One region of the Desulforamulus hydrothermalis Lam5 genome, then DNA from elsewhere that is predicted to be linked to it. Evidence: riboswitches for the same ligand, from Rfam matches in the RefSeq annotation. Region 1 holds a riboswitch; each other region holds the start of a gene.
The links. A riboswitch is a leader RNA that binds a small molecule or an ion and turns the genes downstream of it on or off. The one in region 1 is predicted to bind molybdenum cofactor.
Positions count from the first base shown of each region.

Region 2: it holds a riboswitch for molybdenum cofactor, as region 1 does, so the genes downstream of both, DESHY_RS11875 (molybdopterin-binding protein) here and DESHY_RS04765 (ABC transporter permease) in region 1, are expected to answer to the same signal.
Region 3: it holds a riboswitch for molybdenum cofactor, as region 1 does, so the genes downstream of both, DESHY_RS00735 (ABC transporter substrate-binding protein) here and DESHY_RS04765 (ABC transporter permease) in region 1, are expected to answer to the same signal.

Region 1 is NZ_CAOS01000007.1:26,347-33,461, forward strand. Features, by position in the region: gene tuf (elongation factor Tu) at 1-264, shown strand, start outside; gene rpmG (50S ribosomal protein L33) at 482-631, shown strand; gene secE (preprotein translocase subunit SecE) at 739-1,092, shown strand; gene nusG (transcription termination/antitermination protein NusG) at 1,141-1,668, shown strand; gene rplK (50S ribosomal protein L11) at 1,699-2,127, shown strand; gene rplA (50S ribosomal protein L1) at 2,180-2,869, shown strand; gene rplJ (50S ribosomal protein L10) at 3,056-3,592, shown strand; gene rplL (50S ribosomal protein L7/L12) at 3,645-4,022, shown strand; molybdenum cofactor riboswitch at 4,271-4,389, shown strand; gene DESHY_RS04765 (ABC transporter permease) at 4,488-5,246, shown strand; gene DESHY_RS13325 (ABC transporter ATP-binding protein) at 5,251-6,342, shown strand; gene rpoB (DNA-directed RNA polymerase subunit beta) at 6,648-7,115, shown strand, end outside.
Region 2 is NZ_CAOS01000013.1:343,927-351,041, reverse strand. Features, by position in the region: gene DESHY_RS11880 (molybdopterin-dependent aldehyde oxidoreductase) at 1-1,430, opposite strand, end outside; gene DESHY_RS11875 (molybdopterin-binding protein) at 1,503-2,522, opposite strand; molybdenum cofactor riboswitch at 2,608-2,724, opposite strand; molybdenum cofactor riboswitch at 2,792-2,909, opposite strand; gene guaA (glutamine-hydrolyzing GMP synthase) at 3,413-4,954, opposite strand; gene hpt (hypoxanthine phosphoribosyltransferase) at 4,982-5,521, opposite strand; gene DESHY_RS11860 (hypothetical protein) at 5,692-6,408, opposite strand; gene DESHY_RS11855 (nucleotide pyrophosphohydrolase) at 6,562-6,915, shown strand; gene DESHY_RS11850 (hypothetical protein) at 6,908-7,115, shown strand, end outside.
Region 3 is NZ_CAOS01000001.1:133,688-140,802, reverse strand. Features, by position in the region: gene cobA (uroporphyrinogen-III C-methyltransferase) at 1-138, opposite strand, end outside; gene hemC (hydroxymethylbilane synthase) at 144-1,073, opposite strand; gene hemA (glutamyl-tRNA reductase) at 1,090-2,457, opposite strand; gene DESHY_RS00750 (precorrin-2 dehydrogenase/sirohydrochlorin ferrochelatase family protein) at 2,432-3,067, opposite strand; gene DESHY_RS00745 (polyprenyl synthetase family protein) at 3,086-4,048, opposite strand; gene DESHY_RS00740 (hypothetical protein) at 4,245-4,544, shown strand; tRNA gene DESHY_RS13825 (tRNA-Sec) at 4,703-4,800, shown strand; gene DESHY_RS00735 (ABC transporter substrate-binding protein) at 4,922-5,806, opposite strand; molybdenum cofactor riboswitch at 5,974-6,113, opposite strand; gene DESHY_RS00730 (hypothetical protein) at 6,355-6,546, opposite strand; gene DESHY_RS00725 (hypothetical protein) at 6,554-6,859, opposite strand; gene DESHY_RS00720 (YkgJ family cysteine cluster protein) at 6,890-7,115, opposite strand, start outside.

The sequences.
Region 1 (7,115 bases):
GAGGTATACGTCCTGACCAAAGAAGAGGGCGGCCGTCACACCCCCTTCTTTAACGGCTACCGTCCTCAGTTCTACTTCCGTACCACCGACGTAACCGGTGTGGTACAACTGCCGGAAGGCGTAGAAATGGTCATGCCCGGCGACAACATCAAGATGAAGGTGGACCTGATCACCCCCATCGCTATTGAGGAAGGCCTGCGCTTTGCTATCCGTGAAGGCGGCCGTACTGTAGGCGCCGGCGTAGTAACCGCCATCCGCGAGTAACTGATTAACAATTTTCCTAAAAGGAGTGACCCCGGTCACTCCTTTTTTGCATAAACCGCAAACTGGTATATAAAACCAATTAAAGAGACATAATACCAATATGGTACGTTGCCACAGGATAAGTATTGACATCCAACAATACATATGATAAATTTGTTAAGGTATATTACTAGACATCTCTGCCCAAGTCTTTTTTCGTTTTAGGGAGGTGGCAACAGTGCGAGTAGGCGTAACTCTGGCTTGCACCGAATGCAAACGGCGCAACTACACCACTACTAAAAATAAAAAGAACGATCCCAACCGGATCGAACTGAAAAAATATTGCAAGTGGTGTCATACCCACACAGTTCACAAAGAAACCAGATAGTTAAGCCGCCAACCCCAAGCGTTACCATAATCGGCCGCATTCCGTAAGGGGTTTTATTCGAGGCACTACTGGTGTAAACAAAAAAGTTAAGGATGTGGCGTTTTTCAATGGCTGTGCAAAAAAAGACACTCAAAAAGGCAAGCGCTGCCAAGGAAACAGCGGCAACCAATGAAACCGGTGGGGCCGAGAATAAAAAGGATGCGGCCCCTAAGGATGCTGCTAAGGCTGCAGCTAAAAAAGAACCCGCCAAGGCGCCCAAAGCGTCTTTTAGTGAGCGTATCGGCAGCGTAAGCAAGTACCTGCGTGGCGTTCAGAACGAGCTGAAAAAAGTTCACTGGCCCAGCCGCAAAGAGCTGGTTACTTACACTGCGGTGGTGCTGACTTCGGTTGCCGTGCTGGCTGTTGTCATCTGGGTGGTAGATTCGCTTCTCAGCTTGGGCGTAAAAGGCATCATTTCCTAATTGTAAACAAGGGGGTGGGGAACCCGTCTGGCAGGGTTCCTTTTGCTGATGAGTACACAATGGTATGTTGTGCACACTTATTCCGGTTATGAGAATAAGGTCAAAGCCAACCTGGAGAAGCGAATTGAATCCATGAATATGGAAGATAAAATCTTTCGTATTCTGGTGCCCATGGAAGATGAAGTGGAAATTAAAAACGGCAAGAAAAAGGTTTCAAAGAAAAAAGTATTTCCCGGATACGTTCTGGTAGAAATGATTATGACTGATGATTCCTGGTACGTGGTGCGCAATACGCCGGGAGTAACCGGTTTTGTCGGCACAGGTTCTAAGCCTATCCCGTTAAGCCAGGAAGAAGCCAAGGCCATTATTAAGCAGATGGGCTTGGAAGAACCGAAAACCAGGATTGACGTCAGTGTTGGCGAAAATGTCAAGGTAATTGACGGGCCCTTTGAAAACTTTGCAGGTGTGATTGAAGAAATTTACCCTGAAAAGGGTAAAGTTAAAGTTATGGTATCAATGTTTGGACGTGAAACTCCCATCGAGCTTGATTTTTCTCAAATTGAAAAAATGCTTTAAGCTTGTAGGTTGTAAGGAGGTGGACTGGATATGGCCAAAAAGGTAGCTGCCATAATCAAACTGCAAATTCCGGCCGGTAAAGCCACCCCGGCGCCCCCGGTAGGTCCTGCCCTGGGTCAACACGGGGTAAACATTATGGCTTTTGTCAAACAATATAATGAAGTTACTGCAGCGCAAGCCGGCTTGATTATTCCGGTTGAAATTACAGTATATGAAGACCGGTCCTTTACCTTTGTTACTAAAACGCCTCCTGCAGCAGTACTGCTGAAGAAGGCTTTAGGTATAGAGACCGCTTCCGGCGAGCCTAACAAGAAGAAAGTGGGTAAACTGCCCCGCTCTAAAGTTAAAGAAATCGCCGAATTAAAAATGCCTGATCTCAACGCTGCCAGCCTGGAGGCTGCCATGCGCATGATTGAAGGCACCGCCCGCAGCATGGGCGTAGAAATTGTAGAAGGATAGCTTCATCCGGTGGGAGGATGTAGTCCGCTAGTACCACAAAGGAGGGAAATACATGCCCAAAGAAGGGAAAAAGCTTCAGGAAGCCCGGAAGCAGTATGATAAAAACACTCTTTACGAGCCCCTGGAAGCTATGGAGCTGGTTAAAAAGACCGCTCCCGCCAAATTTGATGAAACTGTTGAAGTGGCCTTCCGCTTGGGGGTTGACCCCCGGCACGCCGACCAGCAACTGAGAGGTGCGGTTGTGCTGCCCCACGGAACCGGTAAAACCAAAACCGTACTGGTCTTTGCCAAAGGCGAAAAAGCCAAGGAAGCTGAAGCGGCCGGTGCAGATTTTGTCGGCGCCGAGGAGCTGGTAGAAAAGATTCAAGGCGGTTGGTTGGGATTTGATGTAGCCATTGCCACCCCGGATATGATGGGGATGGTTGGTAAACTGGGTCGTGTTCTGGGCCCCCGTGGTTTAATGCCCAACCCCAAAACAGGTACTGTAACCTTTGATGTAGGGCCTGCTGTAAAAGATGCCAAAGGCGGTAAGATTACTTACCGTACCGATAAAGTCGGTATTGTTCACGCACCCATTGGTAAGGTTTCTTTTGATGCCCAAAAGCTGGCTGAAAACTTTAAAACCCTGGCTGATACATTGCAGCGTGTTAAGCCTGCTTCCGCCAAGGGTCAGTACATGAAGAGCATCACCGTTTCCTCTACCATGGGCCCGGGGATTAAAATTAACCCCAACAAGCTCTAGGGACTTTGCCCGGTTGCGACAACTGAATAAGTCCAGTCGTAGACAGTTGGTGTCCTTGACTTAATGGCTTAAGCCGCCAGCCGAGACCGGGTGAATTACTGCAAAAGTGTGAAGCATTGCGGGGAATTTTGCCTGTCTTGGCGAATTCCCCCTTTTGTTTTATTCCAGCGGAAGGAGGTGTAGCTCTTGCCGACCACAAAAGCTCAAAAAGCAGTTATGCTGGAAGAAATTAAAGAAAAAATGTCCCAATCCCAGGTTACCATTTTAGCTGATTTTCGCGGCATTTCAGTGGCTAAAATCACCGACCTGCGGGCTCGCCTGCGCAAAGCCGGCAGTGAAATGAAGGTGGCTAAGAACACCGTGGCCCGTATTGCCGCCCGGGAAATCGGTGTTGAGGGATTAGATCCCTACCTGGAAGGGCCTACGGTATTTGCCTTTGGTATTGAAGACCCGGTGGCTCCTGCCAAAATCCTTTCGGATTTTGCTAAGGAAGTGAAACAAGGGGTTGACATCAAAGCCGGTATTTTAGAAGGCAAGGTGATTGATGCCAACGGCGTCAAAGCCCTGGCCGACCTGCCTTCCAGAGAAGTATTGCTGGCCAAAGTACTGGGTGGCATGCAGGCTCCCCTGTATGGCTTTGCCGGCGTACTGGCTGCCAACCTGCGCAATCTGGTTTATGTTCTGGATCAGGTGCGTCAGCAAAAAGAGAGTCAAGCATCTTAGTTTGTTCCGTTGCTTAAATTATTTATAAATTTTGAGGAGGTACAAGATCAGTATGTCTAAAGTAGCTGAAGTATTAGAAATTGTTAAAGGCCTTACCGTGCTGGAACTGGCCGAACTGGTAAAAGCTTTTGAAGAAGAATTTGGTGTATCTGCTGCTGCTCCGGTGGCCGTTGCCGCTGCACCTGTAGCCGGTGCTGCTGCTCCCGCTGAAGAAGAAAAAACCGAGTTTGATGTTATCCTGGCTAATGCCGGCGACAAGAAGATCAACGTTATTAAAGTTGTGCGCGAAATCACCGGTCTGGGCCTGAAAGAAGCTAAAGACCTGGTTGACGGTGCTCCTAAGCCCATCAAAGAAAAAACCACCAAGGAAGATGCTGAAGCTATCAAAGCTAAGCTCACCGAAGCCGGCGCTACTGTTGAAATTAAGTAATAAGTTTATTGTGACCGGTTTATAAAGACAGGGAGGGTATGCCTAAAGCAGTACTATGGGCATACCCTCTTTGTTTGCAAACAAGCTGCCGGATTGATCAGATAAAAAACCGGCCTGTTCTGACAGTCCCGGAGGGCCGCCCGGGTTGTCAGAAAAGTCTGCCTAAATCTTGACGTATTTTTGCATGTACTGTAAAATATACCCTAATTGGCAAATAACGTTGGGGAACGTTGTTTGCCCTGAACAAAATTATCTTGTTTCTCCGAGCCGGTTGTCCTAAGGCTTTATGCGACGGATTGCCGGCCGCTAGGGTAAGCCGGGAAACCGGTTTGCCTCCCGTGTGGAAAGGAGAGTGATGAAGATGTTACGGCCAGGTCATTGCTTTCCGCGACCTGGTTTTGTTGTTATTGCAGCGCTAATAAATCTATGCCGATATGCAAATTAAATTTGGGAGTTGACCGCATTATGGACCTTATTGTCAACGGCGTCAGGGAAGCGTTAATCAGCTTGTTCGGCGGGGACCCCGAAGTATATCAGGTTACTTTCTTAACATTAAAGATTTCCGGCCTTGCTACCCTGATAAGCCTTTTTCTGGGCATCCCGGCCGGCGTGTTTTTGGCTCTGCGAAATTTTCCCGGCCGCGGCTTTATAATCAGTCTGGTGAATACCGGTATGGGCCTGCCGCCGGTGGTGGTTGGATTATGGGTAAGCATATTGCTTTGGCGGTACGGCCCACTGGGATTTTTAGGGCTGATGTACACGCCTGCCGCTATGGTGATTGCCCAGGCGGTAATTGCTACCCCGATTGTTACGGGTTTTACCATTGCGGCAGTACAGCAGATAAAACCGCAGTTGCGCCTGCAGATACTGGCGCTGGGCGCTTCCCGGCGGCAATATATGTGGCTGTTAATGCGGGAGGCCAGGTTGCCGCTGCTGGCTGCCGTTATTGCCGGATTTGGCGGGGTAGTATCCGAAGTGGGAGCTTCCATGATGGTGGGAGGCAATGTCAAGGGGTACACGCGGGTATTGACAACGGCCACGGTGATGGAGGTTTCCAAAGGAAATTTTGCGGCAGCTATTGCCTTAAGTGTTATATTGTTATTATTGGCTTACGGTGTTACGTTATTACTGACCCTGCTGCAGCAGCAGGGCGAAACAACCGCTTCCGGCCACCGGGGAAACCGGTTGTTAAATTTCATGGGTAAACGGCAGAAAAGCAGGTGAAAAAATGCAGGGGCAGCAGGTAATTTTGCAGGTCAAAAACCTTTGTTGGGGAGTGGCAGGAAGGACTCTGATCGACATTGACAATTTTGTTTTGCATAAGGGTGAAACAATTGCCCTGATCGGCCCCAACGGCGCCGGCAAAAGCAGCCTGGTAAAATTGTTAGCCTTGCTGGAAAAACCCTGGCAGGGGGAGATTATTTTTGACGGCCGGCAGGTGACGGGCAGCCCCTTACAGGTAAGGCGTCAAATGGCCATGGTCTTTCAGGAAGCCCTGTTGCTCAGCGGTTCGGTGTTTGGCAATGTGGCACAAGGGCTGCGCTTCCGGGGACTGCCGCGAGATCAAATAGCCCGCCGGGTAAATTACTGGCTTAAAAAATTGCAAATTGCACATTTGGCAGATCGGCATATCCGTTATCTTTCGGGAGGTGAAGCACAAAGGGTAAGCATTGCCAGGGCTCTGGCGCTGGAACCGCAGGTGCTGTTTTTGGATGAACCCTTTGCCGCACTGGATTTACCTACCCGGATAACGCTTATTGAAGAAATCGGTGAAATTATTAAAGCTACCGCCACAGCCACCGTTTTTATTACCCATAACGTGGAAGAAATTCCTTTGCTGGCCGGGCGGGTGTGCGCTATGTCAGCGGGCAAAATAGTGCAGGATTGTTCCACCGAGGACATCTTCCGCTATCCTGTCAATGAGGAGGTGGCCAGGCTGGTGGGCATTGAAAATGTTTTGCAGGGGGTTGTTCTGCCGGGCGGCAGGACAGCACAGGTGGGCGAGACGGTGATAAGTTTTGTTGCCCGGCAGGATTACCGGCCCGGTACCAATATTAACCTGTGCATCCGGCCGGAAGACGTAATTTTAATTGAAGACCGCAAACCGGACGGCGGTCCTAACCTATGCCGGGGCCGGGTAACCAAGATTTATCCGTTAAGCAGCCAGCTGAAGCTTACAGTGGACTGCGGGTTTTCCATAACCTTGCAGGTTAACAAAGAACTTTTCTTTGCCGGCAGGGTGCGGTCGGGCAGTCTGGTTAACATCATGCTGCCGCCTGAAAAAATATATGGCTTGCCATTGACAGACAGAGGCATTTAAACTTTAATGCCAAAATAAAAATCCCAATTTTTTTCGTCAACAGACAAAAAACCACCTTGACAAATACTGCCACTTGTGCTAACATTACAAAATGTCATTCTGTGGATAACCTAAAATAAACTTGGTTAGGTGGCAAAAATTGTGCATAATTTTCTGCATAAATGGCCAAAATAAAGTAGATAAGGCGTTATAGTGTTTAAAAGCGAGGGATTGTTGATAAAAAAGCAAGACCTTGCTTTTCGTTGTCTGTAATTTTAGCACAAGACCGTCATTTATGTAATTATTTAAGGGGTGTGATGCGTTCGATGGCTTACCCGGAACAAGTAGGAAACAGGGTGAGGTGGAACTACGGCAAACTTCGTGAAGTGCTGGATTTGCCCAACCTGATTGAAGTTCAGCGAAATTCTTACGAATGGTTCCTGCAGGAGGGCCTGCGGGAAGTGTTTCACGACATCTCTCCCATTCAGGATTTTACAGGCAATCTGGTGCTTGAATTCCTGGACTACACTCTGGGAGAACCCAAGTACTCCGTGGAAGAGTGCAAGGAACGCGATGTAACATATGCCGCTCCCTTGCGAGTGAAAGTCCGCCTGATAAACAAAGAGACCGGGGAGGTCAAGGAACAGGAAGTCTTTATGGGGGACTTCCCGCTGATGACCAACAAAGGTACTTTTATTATCAACGGGGCTGAGCGTGTAATTGTCAGCCAATTGGTCCGTTCCCCCGGCGTTTACTTTGCTGACCATATCGATTCCAGCGGCAAAAGGTTGTTC
Region 2 (7,115 bases), on a different contig from region 1:
CCGTCCTTAGTAGCGCCGTACTTCAGGTCGATAAAGAAAGGTGACCGCTTGCCGGTGTAAGTAATCTGCTGGTAGTAGTTGAAGTTCAGGAAGCAAGGCTTGCCGGTAGCCATGGCAGCAGCACCCACCAGTGCCTCAATGGTGGGGCTGAACTTGTAGCCGAAGGTACCGCCCACACCGGGGAACTGGGACAGGAACAGGTTTTTGCCCGGCTCGAGGCCTAGGCCTTCGCCAATCATGAGGGCGTGCAGGTCCAGGCCGATACTCTTCGACAGAATTTGCAGGTTGCCGTTTTCGTCATAGTAAGCGGCGGCAACATCCGGCTCGACGGGCAGGTGGGGCTGGCGGCCGACGTATAAGTCTTCCATAGACACCACAACATCTGCTTTTTCCATCAGCGGCGCAGTGTCTTCACCCTTTTCGATAAGCTGCTTATAATAAACATTGGGGGTACCGGGGTGAATCTCAATGGCATCGGGTTCCATGGCAGCAGGAGCACTCATGTAAGGCGGCAGAATTTCCAGTTCTACTTTAACTTTTTCTACAGCAGCCTGGGCGTTTGCTTCCGTGTCGGCGCAGACAATGGCAATGGCGTCGCCGAACTGGAAGACCTTTTCATCACACAGGATCGGACGGTCATAGCTGTCCCCCTTGTTGTTTGGGAAGTTCAAGCCGTTAATGCGGTTTTTACCCTTAATATCCTTATGCGTAACAACCTTGTAAACACCGGGCATTTTTTCAGCTTCGGAGGTATCGATGGAGAGAATCCTGGCATGAGAAACCTGGGCCTGGACCAGTTTGAGCTGCAGGGTGCCGGGCGGCATCCGGAGACCGAAGTCGGAGCCGTATTCAATGGTGCCTGTGACCTTGCCCACAGCAGATGGACGTGGATAATCGGTACCCAAGATCTTGCCGTCAGCCGGCATCCGGAAGCTCAGGTCTTCTACAGTGATTTCACCGCGCATCAGCTTGGCAGCCGCCATCACAGCGTCCACGATGGGCTTGTAACCGGTGCAGCGGCAGACATTTCTGTGCTTCTGAAACCAGTCGCGTACTTCTTCCCGGGTCGGGTTCGGGTTTTGGTCCAAGAGACCCTTGGCGGATACAATAAAGCCAGGGGAACAGAAGCCGCACTGGGCAGCGCCGTATTTAACCCAGGCCAGTTGCAGGGCGTGCAGGTTGGTGGGGGTGCCGATACCCTCAATGGTGGTAATAATGGATTCGTCGGGAATGCGTTTCATCTTGTAGGCGCAGGACATGATTACCTTGCCGTTCAAGATCACCGAGCAGGCCCCGCACTGGGCTTTGCCGCAGCCAACCTTGGTTCCGGTCAGGTGCAGTTGTCCACGCAGGACATCTGCCAGCATAGCTTCCGGATCGGCAACTACAACAGTAGTAACACCGTTGATGTTAAGCTTCTTTTTAATCAATTTTTTACACTCCTTCTCTATTTATTAAATCTTTAAGGCCTGTCAAACAGCACCTTAAATTTCAATTCCAAGTTATTTGCCAAAACCACAGTCCGGATATCTGCATTCCTTACAGTTAACACAGAGACCACCGTGACCCAGAGCAACAATATCTCTGCGGGTTATTTCTTCCCCTGCCAAAATGCGAGGGACCACCAGGTCAAAAATACTGCTGCGGCTGTACATTACACAACCTGGCAACCCCAGAACCGGTACTTTTCCCATGTAGGCCACCATAAACATAGCCCCGGGCAAAGTGGGTGCACCGTAGGTAACAATGCGTCCACCGGCAGCTCTGATTCCGGCGGGAGTCAAATCGTCGGGGTCTACAGACATGCCTCCGGTAGCTGTTATCATCTCAGCCCCCTCTCGCAATAACTGGTTGATTGCATTTACAATCATTTCTGTGCTGTCAGACACAAATATCTGTCTGAAGACATAACTCCCCCACGACGCTATTTTTTTGGTTACTACCGGTCCAAATTCATCCTGAATTCGACCATGATACACTTCACTGCCGGTGGTGACAACACCAACTTTTAAAGATCTAAAGGGTTTGACCTCAATCAACGGGTAGTTAATTCGACATATATTTTCAATATTGCGAATTTTGTCGTCCTTAATAACCAGAGGAATGATTCTGGTACCCGCTAATACTTTATCCTTTTCAACTATTTGGTTGGTATGTAGAGTTGCAAACATTACATCTTCCAGTTCGTTAATACTGTATAAAGCATCTGAATTTACCTTAAGCAGCCCCTTTTCTTTGGCCACCAGGTTTACCTTGCCCTCTTTAGGTTCAGTAAGGGTTATGCCGTGACCGGCAGCTGCCCTGGCAATTCTCAGGGCTGCGTCATCTTCATGCAATAGGTCTTTATTTATTTCCCATACGTACAAGTTTTGCTTGCCCAGATCCAACAGTCTTGGAATATCTTCAAACTTTACAATGTGCCCTTTCTTGAATGCCCTGCCCTTAAATTTACCCGGTATAATCTGGGTAATATCGTGGCAGAGAACCATTCCCACCGCCTCCTGGACCGGTACCATCTTCATAACCATATCCCCCTTGTATTTATGATAGAAAAATAAAAACCAGGATGCTGTGGAAGGATAAACAGCACCCTGGCATTCTACCCCCAAGGTTTACTACTATACTCCTTTCCACACGGGAGGCTTAATGGTTTCCCATTAAACCCTATCGGCTTGGCCGTCATAGCACTGCCTTAGACTACCAAGCTCGGAGCTCACAATTCAGATTTATCTTGTTAAAAAATAAAAACCAGAGTCTCCGCAAAGAAGCAGGCAGACCCTGGCCTTGTTAGCCAAGTATTTACCGTACTCCTTTCCTCACGGGAGGCCCACCGGTTTCCCGGTGAACCCTAACGGCCGGGAGATCATGGCTTATGCTTTAGATCTAACGGCTCGGAGACAAGTTCGTTGAAATTTATAGCAAAATCCATACCATATATTATCCGTTATAATCCGTTCTATAATAAATCAATTTTGCATTGCCTTTTATTTTCGGTGTTCTATAATGGTAAAAATGTTCCAAAAAAAGACAAATCTGCTTCTTAATTAATTAATTATCCGACTGTGGGTTATATTCTACGCAAAATTTAATATTTCCTTTGTAAACAAAGATCAGATGTTGTCGAATAAATACCTTCTTTTTTATTGCTAGCTAACCTCAACTTAATAAGCCCGTCAAAAGGTTCCCGCTTAAATTGGAAATCAGGCGTAGAGAAAGACTAATCCGTATTTTCCAAAAAGTGCATCAGCCATTCGTTGGTTCTTTGCTATTATTGAACACCGCTTAATGACCACTTCCGGTTATGCCAGGCAACTGTCATGCTCTATGAATTGGAGGTAGGGCTTCAAATGGACAGTATAAAATTAATCCCTGCAAGCCCTATAATATAGAATCTTGCAGGGTTTTTCTTTTACTATTCCCACTCAATAGTACCCGGCGGTTTGGAAGTAATGTCGTACACCACCCGGTTAACCTCTGCCACCTCGTTGACCAGGCGGGTAGAAATGTTGGCCAGCACCTCATGGGGGATGCGGGCCCAGTCGGCGGTCATGCCGTCATGGCTGTAAACCGCCCGCACCACCACAGCATAAGCGTAAGTACGCCCGTCACCCATGACACCGACGCTGCGCATGTCCGGCAACACCGCAAAGTATTGCCAGATTTCCCTGGCCAAGCCGGCCTTTTTAATTTCATCGGTCACCACAAAATCTGCCTCGCGCAATATGGCCAGTTTTTCCCTGGTGATTTCACCCAGTATCCTGACCGCTAAACCGGGGCCGGGGAAAGGCTGGCGCCAGACAATTTCTTCCGGCAGGCCCAGTTCTTCGCCTAACCGGCGCACTTCATCCTTAAACAGCCAGCGCAGGGGTTCAATCAGTTCAAACTGCATATCTTCCGGCAGGCCCCCCACATTATGGTGGGATTTAATGACGGCCGCTGTGGCGGTGCCGCTTTCCACCACATCCGGGTACAGGGTGCCCTGTACCAGAAAATCAATATCGCCCAGTTTCCTGGCTTCTTCCTCAAACACCCGGATAAACTCGGCACCAATGATTTTACGCTTTTGTTCGGGATCGGTAATACCCTTTAGTTTCTCTAAGAAACGTTCCGAAGCGTCCACATGCACCAGTTTGATGTTAAACCGGTTGCGGAAGGTTTCTACCACCTGCTGTGCTTCGTTCTTTCTTAATAAACCGTGATCTACAAACACACAGGTGAGCCGGTCACCTACCGCCCGGTGCACCAGCACCGCCGCCACGGAAGAATCCACGCCGCCGCTCAAGGCACACAAAACCTGGCGGTTGCCCACCTTTTGCTTAACCTCCCGAACCGCCTCCTCCAGGAATGAACCCATGTTCCAGGCGCCGCTGCAGCCGCAAATGTCAAACAAAAAGCTCTTGAGAATTTCCGTACCCTTGGGGGTGTGAACCACCTCGGGGTGAAACTGAACCGCATACAGCTTCTTGTCCGGGTTGGCCATGGCTGCCACCGGTGCCTTGTCAGTCCTGGCAATTACCTGAAAGCCCGGCGGCGCTTCTTCTACCCGGTCGCCGTGGCTCATCCAGCATTCTTCATCGGCGGTAAGGTTTTTCAAAATATTATCGCACTGCATTACCTGCATTCTGGTGCGTCCGTACTCATGCTGCTCGGCAGCCACCACTTTCCCCTTCAGTTGCTGGGTCATTAACTGCATGCCGTAGCAAATACCCAGCACCGGGATGCCCAGCTCATAAACAGCCGGATCCACCTTGGGGGCGTCGGGCAAATAGACACTGGCAGGGCCGCCGGAGAAAACAATGCCCCGGGGATTTAGGGCTTTTATTTTATCAAGGGACACGTTGTAAGGTTCAATCTCACAATAAACACGGCAGTCCCGGATGCGGCGGGCAATCAGCTGGGTGTACTGGCCGCCGAAATCCAGCACCAGGATAAGCTCCTGCTCGGCAAAGGACATTTACAACTCCTCCGTTCAGTAAAAACTTTAACCTTTATAAATTTCCGGTTTCAGCACCGCAATATAAGGCAGGTTGCGGTACCGCTCATTAAAATCCAGACCGTAGCCCACCACAAACTCATCAGGTATGCGGAAACCGTTGTAATCTATGGGAATGTCAACTTTACGGCGATCCGGCTTGTCCAGCAGGGTGCAAACCTTCAGGCTGGCCGGCCCGCGGGACTTCATATTCTCCAGCAGGTACTGCAGGGTAAGCCCGGTATCAACAATATCCTCCACAATAATAACGTGTTTGCCTTCCACACTCTTGTCCAGGTCCTTTAAAATACGAACCACGCCGGAAGAAACTGTGCCCGCCCCGTAGCTGGACACCGCCATAAAATCAAAAAAAGTGGGTATTTCAATGTTGCGCACCAGGTCCGCCAGAAAAATCATGGCTCCCTTTAAAATGCCCACCATCAGGATGCTCTCGCCCTGGTAGTCTGCGGTAATTTGCTGACCTAACTGTTTGACCCGTTCCTGGATTTGCTGTTCGTTTAACAGTATTTTTTCCACATGGGGATGCATTGTTTTCACTCCTTGCCAGTCTTTGCCTACCAAATGAGCATAACAAAAAAACCTTTTTTTCGTCAATAGTTGAGTTTGAAGTTCTCTGGTATAGATTTTCCCGTCTGACCGTAAAAAATGCCGTTTCAGCAAGAAACGGCAAAAACTGTTGACAAGTCTGCGGCAAACGGCTAGTTGGGCCGGATTTCCTCCGGCACCTCTACCTGCAGCTGCCGGTTATAATCCCAGAGCTTAATGCTCATTTCCAGACCGCGGCTGCCGGTATCTGCCCGGTTGGCCCGGATAAGAGCCTGGCGGATGACCAGGTCTTGTTTATCCACCCACACTTGATAGGTATAGTCGTTAAACTGATCTTCTAAAAAAATATTTTCCAAATTTGGCTTCAACTCAAAAACCAGGCACTTGTAGCCGGCCGCCTTTTCTTCCCCCTGCAGTACCAGCTGCGGTATATCCTTAAAATTAAAATACGCCAGGGGGTTTAACTCGGCAAAAAACAGTTCCGTTTGGGACATTTTAATATCCTTTAACATCAGCCATTTACCGGAAAAAGGGTCTTTCATGTAGGTATTGTCCTGTACCTGCGTAAATTCCACCGGTGTTTGCAAAACAGTCCCTTTAATATGCACCTTATCCGGCAGCACCCGTTCCCCTTCCAGCTTGCTGTAAAATTCGTGTTCCCCTAAGAGCTTTGTTTCTACAGCAAAACGAAAACTGCGGCTGGCCAGGGTATTATCCAGGGCGGTGATAAAAATTTTCTCCTGGTCGGCCTGAGCGGTGCCGGAAAATAACCGGCCCAGCCAAAAAATAAAGGCAAGCACCAGGGCAGCTGCAGCTGCCAGCGGAACCAGCCGGCGCCTGTTAAAAAAAATCTGTCTGGGTATCAGCACAAAATATCCCCCCTGGCTAAGTTCTTTCTATCATCATACTGAGGTACCCGCTGCTTTATGCCAGCAGCACATGAAAAAGACGCCAGGGGTAACAATATTAGGTATGGGATGGTATAATGTACCTGTGGAAGCATTTACATAGGGAGTGGTTGTGTGAGCCTCAAAGATATGCAGCAGGACGTACACCGGTGGATCAGCCAGTTCGAGGAGGGTTACTGGCATCCCCTGTCCATGCTGGCCCGTTTAACCGAAGAAGTGGGTGAGCTGGCCCGGGAGGTTAACCACCTGTACGGCCAAAAACCCAAAAAACCAGGGGAACCGGCAGGAAACCTCGCCCTGGAGCTGGCAGATATATTATTCATTGTAGGTTGTTTTGCCAATTCACTGCAGATTGACCTGGACAAGGCCTTTCAGGACATGATGGAAAAATACCGGCAGCGGGACAGCCACCGCTGGACCCGCATTAAGCCAATAGAAAAACAAGCGGAGGTGCCTACGGATGACTAAGGTGGCTTTAATCAGGCAGTGCAGCTTGCATCCCCTGTCGTTGCTGGACAGACTGGCCAAAAACTTCATGCAGGAGGATTTTATTTTGCTCCAGGACTATCATAACCTGGATATTTTATTAAACAGAATGGCCGCCCTGGGGCGGCGGGCCGACGGCAGCCGGCGGCCGGTGCTGTCCGTATACGCCGGGGGAGACTGCG
Region 3 (7,115 bases), on a different contig from region 1:
ATAGGCCAGCAGCCGCTGACCTGCCAGGCGGTCATAAACCAGCACGTCTGCTTGCCGAATACAATTTAAACCTTTTACAGTAATTAAACCGGGATCGCCGGGGCCGGCTCCCACCAGATAAACATAACCTTTGTTCATATTCATCATTCCCCTGCCCTGACTTGTTGCAATATTTTTTTACCGCCCATCGCCAACAATTTTTCTGCCACTTCAATACCCAACTGATTTGCCTGGTCCGGCAATGCTTCGCCCCCGGCCCGAATTACCTGACTGCCATCCAGCGTAGCCACAACTGCGGTTAAATTTAGTTTGCCGCTAACAACTTCCCCATAGGCGCCAATGGGAATCTGACAGCCCCCTTCCAGGTGCCGCAGCAAAGCTCTTTCTGCATTGGTGGCGGCCCGGGTAGCAGGATGCTCCACACCCTGCAAAAGCTTCAGTATATAGTCATCCTCCGACCGGCATTCTACAGCAATGGCGCCCTGTCCCACAGCAGGCAAGCATATATCAAAAGAAATAATTTCCGCAATCATGTCCTGCCAGCCCAGCCTGATAAGGCCGGCGGCCGCCAGGATAATGGCATCCAATCCTTCGGCTGCCAGCTTCTTCATACGGGTATTAAGATTGCCCCGCAAAGATACCGGTTGAAAATCGGGCCGGCAGTTTAATAACTGGGCACACCGGCGCAACGATGAAGTGCCGATGCGAGCCCCTCTGGGAAGTTCAGCCAGCTTGCGGCCATCCCGGGAAACCAGTGCATCTCCCGGGTTATCTCGCTGACAAACCGCCCCAATGGTAAGGCCGGCGGGTAAAACAGTGGGCAAATCCTTTAAGCTGTGCACAGCAAAATCAATTTCCCCGCACTGCATGGCCACTTCCAATTCCTTGGTAAAAAGGCCTTTGTCCCCAATTTTGGCCAGGGCCACATCCAGCATTTTGTCCCCTTTGGTCTTCATGGTAACAATCTCAAAGGTTACATCAGGGTTCTGCTGTTGCAGTTGTTCAACCACCCAACGGGTCTGCCACAAAGCCAGAGCACTGTCCCTGCTCCCTACGGTAATTTTACGTTTCATGGTAGCCTCCCCATTTTTATTCGCTCGGCCTGCTGTCTGCCGCCACTGCAGTAATTCCCTTGTCCCAACCGGTGGCGGAACAGGCTGCTACCTTTTTCTTTCTTTGCAAAGGCTTCCCTTCTACATTTAAATTGAATATGTTTTGGGCAATCTCGATATATAAATGTCCTTCCGGTGTGAGAGCAGCTTGCTTTAATTTAATAACCGGGTGGTGGAGTAATTGATTGACAATTGAATTTGCCAGGGAACCAATAACTTTTCTTTCCCGCTCTGTTAAGTCACCCAAACGGTTAAAGGCTCGCTGCAACTCTCGCTGCTTGATTTCTTCCCCCAGCTTTTTCAAAGCACTGATGGTCGGCACAACATAGCGGGTAGAAAGCCAGCACATAAATTCGTTTAATTCTTCTTCAATAATTCCTTCTGCCTGTACGGCCGCCTGCCTTCGCTCGGCTAAATTAGCATCCACCACGTTTTGCAAATGGTCTACATCATATAAATTAACTCCCGGCAATTGACGCACTGCCGGATCAATATCCCGGGGGACGGCAATATCTATCATCGTAATGGTTTTGCCGGCCCGGCGCTCCGTAACCTGCTTCATATCGGCATATTTTATCACGTAGTGTTGGGCTGCCGTACTGGAAATGACAATATCTGCTTTATTCATATATTCAAAAAGCCGGTCAAATTTAACCGCCGACCCGTTAAACTTTTCTGCCAGCTGCACCGCCCGGTCGTATGAACGATTAGAAACAATCACACTGGTGACTCCGTTGGCAACTAAATGAACAACTGTCAGTTCGCTCATTTCGCCGGCCCCCACCACCAACACGGAACGACCCTGCAGCGAGCCCAAACTTTGCTTAGCCAGTTCTACCGCTGCGTAGGGGATGGAAACCGGATTTTGGTCAATACCGGTTTCTGTCCTCACTCGCTTGCCGGTGGTAATGGCCTGTTGGAATAAAGTATTAAGCACCACATTAGTGCTTTGGGCCGCCAAAGCCAGCTCGTAAGCCTTTTTTACCTGGCCCAAAATTTGGGTTTCCCCCAAGATCATGGAATCCAAGCCGGATACTACCCGGAACAGGTGACGGATAGCATCATATAAAGTATGACAAAAAGTGTAGTTTTTAATCTCAGATATATCCAGGCCAGACTTTTCGGATAAGAATGACCATACGGAGCTCATACCCGTATCCAGCTCCAGCGGGGCAATATAAATCTCGGTTCGATTGCAGGTAGAAACGATAGCACATCCCTCTATACCAGGGTAGGATAACAGTTTGCACAGCCAATCCTTAATTCCCCATTCCGGAAAAGCCAGTTTCTCCCGCACTTCCAGCGGTGCTGTGCGGTGGTTAACGCCGATAACCGCAATAAGCATTTTTAATGCGCTCCTTTACCTGGTCGTACTCCTTGTTTCTTAAAAGCTCAATTATATCTGATTCCACCAGGTGACTGAAGATCTTTCTTCTTTGCTCAATATCTGTTACATCCTGCAGCACCTGACTGCGCACATCAGCCAGTATTTCCATAAATTCCTGGTACTCGGGACCAAACTGCCGTTCCAGCAGACGCCTAATCCGGGCAGCCAAAGCCGGGCTGGCACCGCCTGTGGAAACCGCTATGGCCAGTTTGCCCCGCCGGATAACTGAAGGTACATAAAAATTGCAAGCATCGGGATCATCCGCAACATTGACAGCCAGATTGCGGGCTAAACAGTCTTCAGTCACCTGCCGGTTAATTTCTGACCGGTTGGTGGCAGCAAACACCAGAAAAACACCTGCCAGGTCAGAAGTATGGTAGGCTCGCCGGCGCAGTTCCAATTTGCCCTGATCTGCCCATTCTTTAATGGCCGGGGTAACCTCCGGACTCACCACTATTACCCTGGCCCCGCACTCCAGCAGCGAACCGACCTTCCGTTCCGCCACTTGGCCGCCGCCCACCACCAGACAAAGCCGACCGGCTAATTTAACAAAAATAGGGTAAAGCATTTCCATGTATCGCTGTTTTTAGAACCTCCTAATGCCAATAAAGTCTGCAATCTCATAAAAGGCCTGTTTAACCGGCCGGTCCGGCAGTAATGCCAAATTGTTTTTGGCTTTGTCAATATACCGGCGGGCTACTTCAAAAGAAAATTCGATACCCCCGGCTTCCTTAATAATATCTATAGCTTCTTTTACCTGGTCATCAGTTTTGTTTGGTATCTCCACCAGCTCCCGCAGGCGCCGGCGCTGCGGGCTTTTCTCCAGCGAATAAAGCACCGGCATGGTTAATATGCCCTGGCGCAGGTCGCCCCCCAGGGGTTTCCCCAGCAAAGACTGGTCAGCTACCATATCCAAAACATCATCAGTAATCTGAAAAGCCATGCCTAACTGGTGGCCAAACCTTCTTAAACGCTGCCGGTCCTGGACCGGTGCTCCGGCGGCCACAGCTCCCAGCTGGCAACTGGCCGCAATTAACAAAGCCGTTTTACGTTCTATGCGGTAAAAATAGTCGCGCCAACTTTGATCCGCCTTGAAGGCGGTAGAAATTTGGTGAATTTCTCCTTCACACATTTTTACACTGGTTTCTGCCAACACCTTGGCAATTACCGGGTTCTCATATTGTGAAATAAGCACCAGAGATTTGGCAAACAGATAATCTCCTGTGTGCATGGATATGGCATTGCCCCAATTGGCTTTTACTGTGGGAGTACCCCTTCTGGTCTGCGAATTATCCACCACATCGTCATGTACCAATGATGCCATATGAATCAGTTCTAAAGCCACGGCCAGGGGCAAAAGTTTTTCCAAGCTGTAGTTGTATAACTTACCTGCCAAAAGCGCAAAAGCCGGACGTAAACGTTTTCCTCCGGCATTCAATAAGTGCATGGATGTTTGAGTTAGCAGTGGATCACGGGATTGAACAACCGCTTTAATTTCCTGTTCAACTAATTCCAGGTCTTCCCTAACCTGTCTGAAAAAATCCAGCATATTGCAAACCGTCACCTACTTGAGAGTATCTTTCCACCATAACAGGTACTTATTCGCCAATAGTTAAAAAATTCCTCTATTTTTAGCTTAACCTTCAGCCGGCATATTTTTGTTATACCGGCAAATCTTGATCCTGCAGGAAAATCCCTCTGGGCGGTGAAATTACCAATATAAATATTTTTTAGGAGAGATCACGATGACAAAAAGATTTATTCCCCGCCGGGATCTCGTGGATCTGCTTGATACTGAAACCATGCGCAGTTTTCTTCTGCAAGTTTTGCAGCATATCGATGACAGCCAAACTCTTCCTTATTATAATCCGAAACTGGATAAGCTGGGACACGAAGTTCTCAAAACAGCTTTTCAATTCGGCCTGGTCAATCTTAACGGTGGGTGCCCCGGCTGTGGAGGTTGCTCCGCTGAGACGCAGGCTGATCATCCAAAACCGGATCAAACATCTGAAAAAGGAAAAATCATTCCCTTTAAGCGGGAATAGCAAGCTAACGGCTAACATAAAAAACAAGCAGGTTGACCGGCATAGCCGAGGCGGGCAAACAAAACCGCAAGTAACATATTTGCCGGCGACAATTTATTGTCTGCGAACCTTTACTATGTTATAATAAGACGGAAATTAATAACTTTTAGATATACCTTGGGAGTGGATGGTGCCTGGTGGTGCTCCTGGTCTTCAAAACCAGTCGTTGGGCAGCGCTCCTGTCCATGGTGGGTTCGATTCCCACACACTCCCGCCAGTAATTTGAAGGCTTCCGAGCAATCGGAAGCCTTCAAAATTTGGTGGTTTGCTGATTCCCGGCCGGCCACTTGGTAACCCCCTGCATTTGCAAGGAGAAATCGGGCCGGCTCACGTTATACTTATTTACCCGGTTCACTTGCTTCTTTTCCTGCGTCCGGAGAAAAGAGAGATTCGCCGTATTTCTCCCGACCAAACTCCCCGATTATTTTTTGAGTATCAGGATTTATCATATACTCCACAAACGCTTTAGCCCCGGCAGCGTTAACTTTGGAAAATTTATTGGGGTTTACTTGCATGACATGGTAAATATTAAGCAAATCTTTGTCACCCTGGGAAACAATAACAAGTTTAAGATTTTTCTTCTGGGCAAGATAAGTGGCCCTGTCGGTTAAGGTATAACCTAATTTTTCATTGGCGATGTTCAATGTTTGACCCATGCCGCTGCCGGATTCCTGATACCATTTCTGTCCTTGCGGATCAATTTTGGCCGCCTCCCAGAGAGCGAGCTCTTTTTTATGTGTGCCTGAATCATCCCCTCTTGAAACGAAAATCGCACCCTTTGCTGCTATTTTTTGAAAAGCTTCCTTACTGCTCCTGGCTTGTTTTACACCGGCCGGGTCATTCTCCGGCCCGACAATAATAAAATCATTGTGCATCACTAACCGGTAATTAATAACCGCTCCGGCATCTACCAAAGGTTTTTCAGACTTGGGAGCATGGGTTAACAGCACGTCGGCTTCTCCCTTTTCCCCCATTTTCAAGGCTTGTCCGGTTCCTACCGCAACAGCCTTAACCCGGTAGCCGGTTTGTTTTTCAAAATCCGGGATGAGAATATCAAGGAGTCCGCTGTCCTGGGTGCTGGTGGTAGTTGCTAAAATTACATCCGGCGTTTCCGGCTTGGCTGCCTCATTACTGTTCTCCTTGGGCTCGCTTTTACCCTGACATCCAACCATAAATGCAGCAAGCAGTGCAAAAATTACAGCAATAGTACTTATTTTACGCATCATGCAATCTCTCCTTTAAAACAGAGCAATTTGAACTAAATTACTTAATCAACCTGTTAAGACAAAACGCAGACCATGGGCATGAAACAACAGCAGTATTGCAGGCTTTGGTAAGGCAATTAAAAAACCGGGCTTTATCCCCGGAAAAGGAAACAAAGCTCGGCATTACCTGTCGTCTATCATCTCCTTTCCGCAACGGGAGGCATGCCGGTTTCCCAACATACCCTGTCGGTCCAAAAACCATAACAATGTTACAAGAATTTATAACAGTGTCTACAGGTTATTGGACTCGGAGTTTTAATTTTAATGCTTAATTCTGCAAAATTATCGGTAATCCTTTTTATCTGACAGAAAAATTTAAAAACTAAGCCGGTTTTTGACCGCTAATTATATAGCTGACTTCCCGGCTGTTTTACGCAGAAACCCCTGCCGGTTCGCCAAATTTGCAAGTATTGCGGATTGCTGTAATCATCTTCCATAATTATCCACATTATCCACTGTTTTATCCCCAGTTTTTTCCATGACACATGTTAATCCGGCAAATGACCCTATTCGCGTAAAATGTTGGGCCGGTCTGACCAAGCTAATTCTTTGGTCAAATCTCTAATGGCATTTTTCAACCGCTCTTCTTCAATCTTCAACCTTTGGATGTCTGACCTGACAAGCATTAATTGTTTGATCAGCTCATTGATATGGGCTAATTTTTGCTTATGCCGGTAAGTTCGAATATCAGTTACCATAAATTTATTATTCCCCAAATTTTAACAAGTTATCCAAATCGTCAGAAGCTTTTTGGATAGCTTTTTTTAAAGCTGCTTCCCGTGCTTTAAGCTCAAAATAGCCATAATATGCCAAGGACTGCCGCTGCTGTAAACGAATTAGCAAGCCCGGCTCAATGCCCTGTGGTAATTGATCAATCATCGCTTGGTAATCCGGCAGGTTAAGGTTATCAAAGTATTTTAAAAACTGTCTGACTTCCAAAATTTCCTTTACCAAGGCGTTTAATTTTTTTAATTGGTTACGCTTGCGAATTTCTTTAATTTGTGTAACCATGCCGATCACCAAATTAAAATTTTTCTTATTTTAGGGCTTATATAATTTGCTCCACAGCTTCCGGCTGCAAATATCCGCTAAAAGAACCTGGCGGTAACTGGTTTTATCGGTAAAGCCATTGGCTGGATAATCGGCCAGGTTGGGGTTAGGGTTGTGTGCTTCATGCGCAACCGGCTTACGCCCTGCTTGGCGGCTTTGCCACAGCCACTGGCGCACCAGTTCATCCATGCCTGCATTTACCAATTCTGAGCGCAAC